Regions from separate parts of the Desmospora activa DSM 45169 genome, predicted to be linked through region 2. Evidence: riboswitches for the same ligand, from Rfam matches in the RefSeq annotation. Region 2 holds a riboswitch; the other holds the start of a gene.
What was found. Region 2 has a riboswitch for cobalamin ahead of metE (5-methyltetrahydropteroyltriglutamate--homocysteine S-methyltransferase). Riboswitches for the same ligand answer to the same signal wherever they lie in the genome.
Positions count from the first base shown of each region.

Region 1: another riboswitch for cobalamin. It lies ahead of C8J48_RS00285 (ABC transporter substrate-binding protein); the one in region 2 lies ahead of metE (5-methyltetrahydropteroyltriglutamate--homocysteine S-methyltransferase).

Region 1 is NZ_PZZP01000001.1:60,096-64,595, forward strand. It holds gene C8J48_RS00270 (glycerol-3-phosphate acyltransferase) at 1-173, shown strand, start outside; gene C8J48_RS00275 (DUF2797 domain-containing protein) at 270-1,064, shown strand; gene C8J48_RS00280 (alpha/beta hydrolase family protein) at 1,397-2,239, opposite strand; cobalamin riboswitch at 2,461-2,649, shown strand; gene C8J48_RS00285 (ABC transporter substrate-binding protein) at 2,684-3,733, shown strand; gene C8J48_RS00290 (FecCD family ABC transporter permease) at 3,754-4,500, shown strand, end outside.
Region 2 is NZ_PZZP01000001.1:2,245,688-2,250,187, reverse strand. It holds gene metE (5-methyltetrahydropteroyltriglutamate--homocysteine S-methyltransferase) at 1-1,858, opposite strand, end outside; cobalamin riboswitch at 2,013-2,214, opposite strand; gene C8J48_RS10915 (Nramp family divalent metal transporter) at 2,346-3,608, opposite strand; gene C8J48_RS10910 (SDR family oxidoreductase) at 4,435-4,500, opposite strand, start outside.

The DNA of each region.
Region 1 (4,500 bases), 2.2 Mb from region 2:
CGATGGTGACGGCAGTAATGGTGATGGTACTGGCTTTGGTGCTGTTTCCGCAACTGTATGTGATTTTAGTCGTTTTTGCCGCCGGAGGCTTGATTCTGTATCGGCATTGGGGGGATTTAAATCGTTGGAAGCGGGGCTTGGAGATCCCTTTTCGTTGGAAATGGTTTCGTTGACGACAGTGGCAAAATTGTGAAATCCACTGGGCAAGGGTACACCCTTTCGGTACAATGAAAGGCGAATCTTAAGCTTACCGATGGGGGAACGTTAGCATGAAACTGGTGGGAAGCTTGCGGGCATTGCAGCATAAACCAACTGCTCCCGTATCGTATTTCTTTCGTCTGGGTGATCAGGTTACACCGATCAATGATGTAGTCGGAAAAAGAATTCGGATTCAATATCAGGGTGAGATCCACTGTATCCACTGCGGCCGTAAAATAAAAAAGACTTATAATGCCGGTTCCTGCTATCCTTGTTTTCGCGCATTGCCTGAAAATGATCTCTGTATCGTCAAACCGCAACAATGTCATTATCATCAGGGCACCTGTCGCGACAATGCATTTGCGGAAGCCCATTGCCTTCAACCCCATATCGTTTATCTGGCGCTCAGCAGTGATGTTAAGGTGGGAATCACCCGGAAGATCCGTACCATTGAGCGTTGGGTAGATCAGGGGGCTGTTGCCGCCTTGCCGATCGCAGAGGTACCCACACGGAAAGATGCTGGGGAATTGGAAGTCCATCTGTCCCAGTATGTCTCAGATAAGACCAATTGGCGCCGTATGCTGAAAAACGAAATCACCTACCGCAACTTGACAGATGTAAAAGAAGAATTACATAAGTATGTTCCGGAAAAGTATCAACCGTATCTATTGAATGACGCAACAGTTACTCATTTTGCTTATCCCCATATCTCCGTCCCGGAAAAAATTGCGGCATGGAATTTGGACAAGCATGCGGAAGTGGATGGTACATTGATCGGAATCAAAGGGCAATATCTGATTCTGGATACAGGTGTACTAAATGTGCGGAAATTTTGCGGATATACAGTCGCTTTGATGTTTGAGTAATCGTTGCTTCTGTTTCATTAGGCTACAAAAAATATGTTTTACTGAAACATCCATAAAGCAAATCTCGTTTTGTCAAGTGAAACGCTGAAGTGCTTATTAACAAGCTGATCAAAGTGAAAAAACGAAAAAAGATGGAATGGCTTTCATTTTTTGATGCTATTGTGATTGACATACATTTTTAAATTGGATATAATAATAGCAACACCTTAACAATTGCGATTCCTTCCTATTATTCGATAAAAAGAGTTTGACCCCCTTGAGACGAAAAGACCGGCCAGCTGGCCGGTCTTTTCGTTGCCGCAAAAAAGATGCTGTTCATACTTTTAGCGAGATTAGAGTTTTTGTAAAAAGGAGACGGTGTGCCTCACTGCTTCCTCCAACTGTGGTGTAGTACCCTGAAAGGGATGAACCGCCCCAAATGTATGATTGGCTCCAGCGAGAAAATGAGTTTTGTGAGTGGGAATCGCTGCCGCCAGTCTCTTAGCCGTGTCGGGAGGAACGGAGAGATCGGCGTCCCCGTGTAAAATCAGCACCGGCTTTTCGTATCCCTTTAAGCGTTGCAACAGCTCATAGCGCTCCCGGTTTGCTTCGAGATCATCTAATACCTCCCGATCGATCGGCATATCCTGGCCGGTGCGGGCATTGGGAATAGTGGCCCGCCCTTCGCGACGGATGCGCTCTTTTAGTTCAGGAGAAAAGAGGTCGGGTCGGGCGATGCTGTTCCATAAGATGACTCGATCCACCTCGCGATGGTCAAGCGCAAACAACAAGCTGTTGGCTCCACCGCGACTGTGTCCCACCAACGCCAACCGTTGGGGATCGATCGCGTCGCTCTGGGGGAGTTCCTGCTGCTTGAGTGCTTGTAGGATACGGGCTAAATCTTCTTGTTCACGGCTGTAGGTGTTGTGGGCAAATCGGTCCAACTCGGTGAAGTTTTCCCCATCTGCACCGATGCCGTTCATAGAAAAATCAAAGGTGATAACGGCAAAACCGGCCTGTGCCAACGCTTCTGCGGCATAGGGGAAAAACCCCCAACGGCGAAAGCCTTTAAAACCATGACACAAAATCACGGTCGGCAATGGTTGGGTAGAAGGGGTTAGCCGCACCTCTCCTCGGATTACCCGTTCTTCCTGTGGCAGGCTTAAGTGAAAGGGATCGGTTTCTACTTCTGACAATCGATTCTCCTCCTCTCTCATGTCTATCAGGAAACGATAGCAAAAAACAAACGTGTTGATCAGGGAAGGATTTTTGAGACTGCGTGCTCTTACTGTTTCATTTGTGGAAGCCCCTGCTTGCTTTCCAGCGTACCTCCCGACTGCCGATTTGCCAAGTGGGTTTTTTGTTCCTCCTTTTCTTCCGAATTGAACATTTTCTGACAATCAGCTATAATGTAGCCACAAGTGGATAGGTGAAGGGTCTTTCGCTTACGGGCGGAAGTGAAAAGGGAAGCCGGTGCAAATCCGGCGCGGTCCCGCCACTGTCAATGGGAAGCGAAACCGCATACAGCCACTGTCCTTCAGGACGGGAAGGCGCGGTAAAGCGATGATCCATGAGCCAGGAGACCTGCCCTTCACCGGTACGCTTGCGATCTCCTTCGAGGTAAAGGAGAGCGCGGGACCTTGTTGTGGACATCGGTGTCCTCTGTTCAAGGAATGCCTGTGAAACCCTTTTGCCTCGGGCGAGCGGTTTTTTTATTTTGTCATCCAGAAGGGAATGGTTGGGAGATGTGGAGCCGTTTTCGTGTATTGGCCTTGGTGTTGACCTTGGCGATGGTTTGGAGCGTGGGCTGTCAGGCACCGTCTGCCGCCGACAAAGAAGGGGCGAAGCCGCAACAGACAGAGGTAGGGTTTCCGGTTACCCTGACGGATGATACGGATGCCGAAGTGAGTATCGACGATGAATCGCAGCGGATCGTGTCTCTGATTCCAAGCATGACCGAGACGGCATATGCCCTCGGATTGGGAGAGAAAGTAGTGGGAGTCACTACCAATGACGATTATCCCGAAGAGGTAAAAGAGGTAGAAAAGGTTGGCGATATGACGATCAATGTGGAAAAGGTAGCCGAGCTGAAGCCGGATCTGGTATTGGCCTCTCCAGTGAATGGACAGGAGACAATCGATAAACTACGGGAGTTGGGACTAACTGTTCTCAGCTATGAACCGCAGAATTTGAATGATGTTTTTCAGATGATCCACAATGTGGGACAGGCAACCGGAGCGATGGAGCAAGCGGAAAAAGTGATATCTGACATGAAAAAGGAGAAGGAACTGGCGGAACGAGTAGCGGCAACGGTAAAGGATGACAAGGAGAGAGTGAAGGTGTGGATGGAAGTCTCCTCTGATTTGCATACTTCGGGAAAAGGCACGTTTATAGATGAATTGATCACCGCTGCCGGTGGAGAAAATGTAGCCGCTGACCATGAGGGATGGGACCCTGTCTCTTCAGAAACCGTGATCCAATGGAATCCGGATGTTATTCTCCTTACGCACGGGGATGAGAAGGCGGTTCAATCCCGTGGTGGTTGGCAGGAAATCGATGCCGTCAAACATGACCGTATCCAACGGGTAGATTCCAATCTGATCAGCCGTCCCGGCCCCCGGATCACCCAGGGTCTCCTGCAGATAGCGGAAGGGCTGTATCCAGAAGCATACGCTGAAGTCGCCAAATGATGATGGGGAGCCGTTGGAGCTTGCGTTTAGGATTATGGTTGCTGTCGTTGGCAGTGTTGTTGCTGCTTTCGATGGCTTTGGCCGTTTCGATTGGATCGGCTAATATTGGCATGCTTGATGCGTGGGCGGTCATGATCAAACCGGTGCGATCAGTGGAAACCGATGCGGTGACAGAAGCGATCATTCGCGAAATTCGTCTGCCCCGTGTCGTATTGGCGGCGGTGGTGGGGGCGGCATTGGCGACAGCGGGGGCCGTTTTCCAAGGTTTGTTGCGCAATCCCTTGGCTGATCCCTATATCCTAGGGGTCTCCTCGGGGGCAGCGGTAGGGGCGGCTATTGCCATCTTTACCGGATGGGGTGCCGCTTGGTTGGGGCGGTGGACGGTGCCGTTGTGGGCATTTGTACTGGCAGCGCTGGCACTCGTCTGTGTATTGAGCCTCGCTCGTGTCGGAAATACGATGCGCCGTGATACGCTGATTTTATCCGGAGTGGTGGTGCAAGCGTTTTTTGGTGCGATTCTTACCTATATGATCGCCACCGTATCCGCCCAGGAAATGCAGCGAATCCAGTACTGGTTAATGGGAAGTGTCGCTTTAAGGGATTGGAGTCATGCAATGGTCGTCGTTCCCTTTTTGACTGGAGGTCTCTTGCTCAGCTGGCTGCTGGCCCGTACGTTAAACTTATTGGCCTTGGGGGAACGGTCCGCCGCCCATGTGGGTGTACCGGTGGAGCGGGTACGACTGGTGTTGCTGGTAACCGCCACATTG
Region 2 (4,500 bases):
TGTGTTTCTTTAGGGGCAACCCTTCGCGCAATGCCGGTTCGTCCACCTGGATGATGGCGATCCCGCTGGACTCCAGTGCATCCACTTCCTGTCGCAAGGCATACCCGATTTGAAGAGCGACTTCGCTTTCCGGGAGATCATCACGCACAAAGGACCAACGGATCATGGTGGTGGGGCCGGTCAACATGCCTTTTACCTTTTTTTCTGTCAGCGATTGCGCATAGCTGCTCATCTCCGCCGTCATCGGTGCATGGAAAGCGACATCGCCGTGGATGATGGGTGGTTTAACACAACGGGAACCGTAGGATTGGACCCAACCGTGTTTCGTAAAGGAGAAGCCGGTCAATTTATCGCTAAAATACTCTACCATATCGGTTCGTTCAAATTCACCGTGAACCAGTACATCCAAGCCGATCTCTTCCTGAATGCCGATCCAACGAGCGGTCTCTTTTTGTACAAATTCACGGTAACGTTCCTCGGACCATTCGCCCGTTCGCCATTTTTTACGGGCGCGTCGCACCTCCGGGCTTTGCGGAAAACTGCCGATGGTTGTGGTGGGAAACAGCGGGAAGGAGTAGAATTTTTCCTGCTGTTCTTGTCGTTCGGCAAAGGGATGGCTGCGGGTAAAGGCTGTGGAAGTAAGGTTGGCGATCTCCTTCCGTATCTCAGGAATCCGGCGAAAAGAAGCCTGATCAAACGTTTCAATCGCAGCAGCGTTTTCTTGCAATACTTCGGCAACAACCGCTTGCCCGTGGAGGAATCCTTCTTTTAAAATGCTCAATTCATCCAATTTTTCATGGGCAAAGGCGATTACCCCGGCTAACTCTGATGGTAGCTCCTGCTCTTCTGCCGCATCTACCGGTACATGCAACAGGCTGCAAGAGGGTTGTAACATCCATGCGGCCGGAGAGACGATCTCCCGAATCTCCTCCAGCAGGTTGAGCTGTTTTTGCAAGGGTGTTTTCCAGATGTTACGGCCGTCGATCAAACCTAGCGCAAGTACTTTATCCTCGGGAAATCCATGCTTTTGGAGCGATGCCAGGTTTTCTTCCCGGCCGTACACCAGATCCAGCCCGATTCCGTGTACTGGTAAACGGATTAGATCGGAGTAAGCGGAGACGGAGTCAAAATAAGTTTGCACCAACAGGCGCAGCCCAGGAGCGGCATCCGCCAGTCGACTGTATGCGGTGTGTAACCATTCCATTTCAGCGGCGGTGACATCCGTTACGAAGGCGGGTTCATCCAGTTGAATCCAATCGGCGCCTGCTGCCTCTAATTCTTGCAGCACTTGGGCATACAGCGGAGTGAGGGTGTCCAAGAGCAAGCGGGAAAACTGATCAGGATGAAATCCCTTGGCCAGTTTTAAAAATGTAAACGGGCCTAGAATCACCGGTTTGGCGTTGATTCCCCAGCGTTTGGCTTCACGGAAAGCACGAAGCGGACGGTTTTCCAGCAAAGTGGGTACCATTTCCTCTTCCCATTCCGGAACGATGTAATGGTAGTTGGTATCAAACCATTTGGTCATTTCACATGCGACCGCTTTTTGATTCCCTCGGGCCATTGCAAAATAGGTGTCCAGGGAAACTGGACCTCCATCATGGCCAAAGCGCTTGGGGATCAGTCCAAACATGACCGCCGTATCCAACACATGGTCATAGTAGGTGAAGTCACCCACGGGTGGGAGATCAACCCCTTTTTCCACCTGTGTATGCAAGTATTCATGCCGGAGCGTTTTTATCCGCTCCTCCAACTCCGCTTGCTCGATTTTGCCGGACCAATGAGATTCCAGCGCTTTTTTCCATTCTCGCCGTTTTCCGATTCGCGGGTATCCGAGGTTACTGGTGTATACGTTTACCACAATCCATCGCCCCTTTCATCATTAAAAAAGCCATCTCCCAAGTACACACGCGGAGATGGCTGGATGCTTCTGTTCATGTGATTACTTCCCATGACAAATTCAAATGGGTTCAATCCCGTTCATCCAAACACCTCCCTATCAACCGTAGGTACCACTGGTGTTGTTGGGATAGGCAGGTCTCCTGGCTCCAGGTTCATCATCGGACGGCGCCTTCCCCATTCGTGATCCATGCAAATGAATGAGTGGCTGATATGCCGTCGGTTCCCCTGTTACAGTGGCGGGACCGCATCGGATTTTCACCGATTTCCCTTTTAAACGTTGGACTAATCCAACATACCTATCCCCGTGATATGAAATTATTTTAAAAGCTTACTATAAAGCGGAGGCGTGGTCAATTAGAATGTTTTCCAGAAACACTCGCGTCTGTTCCGACCGACGTAAGTTGTAGTCGCTGGATGGCGGCGATGGGTTCTCTTTAGCGCTTCACCTAAATGACATGGAATAACTCAAGAAAGACACGCAGCGCCAGAAAGGTAACCAGTAGCATAATCAAACCGTAGATGATATTTTGTCTGGAGTTGTTGACGGAATCCCCTAAGAAATCTTTCTTATTGCTGAGAAGCCAGATCAAGGCTGCCACCAGCGGTAACGCCAACCCGTTTAAGGCTTGTGCGGTGACGATGACGGCAATCGGCATCTCGTCAAACAGGGCGATAATCCCGACCGGTACCAAACTGGTCACCACCATGATGATACGACTGCGGAGTGCGGTGGCATCTTCCGGCCACCCAAATGCCTGGTTCATCAAAATGTAGGCCAAAGAGGCTTGATACAGACCGGAAGAAAAACCGGCCGCCCACAATCCCAAGGCAAACGATACCCCAGCAAACCGCCCCAAAAGCGGAGTTAGTTGCATCGCCATATCCTCGGCTCCGGTTATCTCAATCCCTTGTGGATGAATGACGGCACCGGCACAGATGATGATCGATCCGGTGATAAACGCAGTAATTACCATGTTAAAGCGGAGATCGAAGCGGGAGAGGGCAATTTCCCGAGAGGGGATGCGATCGGCTACGGTTGCGTATTTCTTTTTAAGAAAGGCGGATAGGCCCAATACAGTATTAGGGGGCAATGTGGTCGCCAACAGCGCGAGCACCATCCAGTAGTCTCCTCCCGGTATACGGAAGGAAAAGCCTTTGCTTACCAGATCACCGAGGCTGGGGCCGGATACAAAGCCGGTAATGACAAAAGCCACAACCATCAGGCCGATCAAAACCTTATTGATGTTTTCTAACAAGGTGTAAACTCCGAGCCAAGCGATAACCAATGCCGAAATCGCCATGGTCAAGGCCCATGCGGTGATCGTTATTTCTGGTATAAAATAATTGAGGGCCATAGCCGCGCCGGTAAAATTACCCGCTTGAAAAGCGACAGCTCCCGTGATTAGAGCGACCAATAAAAAACCGGAGGCCGGTTTTCCGACATGTTGACGCACTCCTTCCATTAAAGATGTACTTTTACGCAATGTGATGCGAATGGCGGGCTCCTGATAAAAATAGGAGACCACACATGCCAGAATCACAATCCAGAGCGCTTCATACCCATAAGTGGCTCCTGCCACCGAGGTGGTTGTAACGGTTCCCGGTCCAATGATGGCCGCAGCGATAATCACGCCTGGGCCAATCGCTTTTACATAGTCTTTAAATGTAAGTGTGGAAGAGGGCGTAATACGATCCTCTTTTGACGTCATGGCAAAATCCTCCTTTTGTCAGTAATCAATGAATCGAACAATAAACAGACCTGTACACCTATATTTTGGACAATAAAGAAGGATCACTTCCTTTGTTTTAAAAAATATGGAAAAAGAAATTGAGGGAAATGAACAGCTGTCGGTTAATGGCCGATTTTTTTCGGAATGGGACGCATACCGTCCACAATCGGATCTTTAAAACGTACGGCGGGAACAAGGGAGATTTGAGATATACATCGGCACCGCTGTTCCTGCTCAGTAATGGGGAAGCGAGATGCCGTTGGTTAATAACGCTTTTTCAAAGGTATAGCTGCATTCCAGCAGAAAGCCTACCATATCCTCATCCCATACGACAATAGATTAGTCATCTGTACAATCAACTCACCATTTTAGATGCGGTACTGGCCGACATCCGCCCATAATAGGCGGAATATTCATACTTTCAATTCATGAGACTCTGCAAAATATCGCCGCGACACTTCCTGGGACTGAACTTTGGAGATCAACTATTATGAAATCGGCTTAATGTGTGCAGAACGGATCGTATGGGTAGCTTTACGAGAAAATGTGAAAAGCGATGTCTACACCAGCTCCGCTGATCGCTTTTGACCAGTCTTTGCCGTTTGGGTGAAGAACATCGCTTCCTACCTGCAATATCGGTATTACTTTTCTTTATGGTTAAACATCTTTAAACTGTTGAGGTCAAACCAATACTTCCGCCACCGCCCCGCTCCAGTGCAACTACAAGCCTTTGTAACAGCTTATGCGGAAAAGGATGAAGCGAAGCTGAGAGAGTTGTTTACCGCTTTATCGCGTATCCAATGATTTATATCGACTTGATCATGCCGCCATCGACGAGAATGGAGCTTCCGGTCATATACGAGTTAGCATC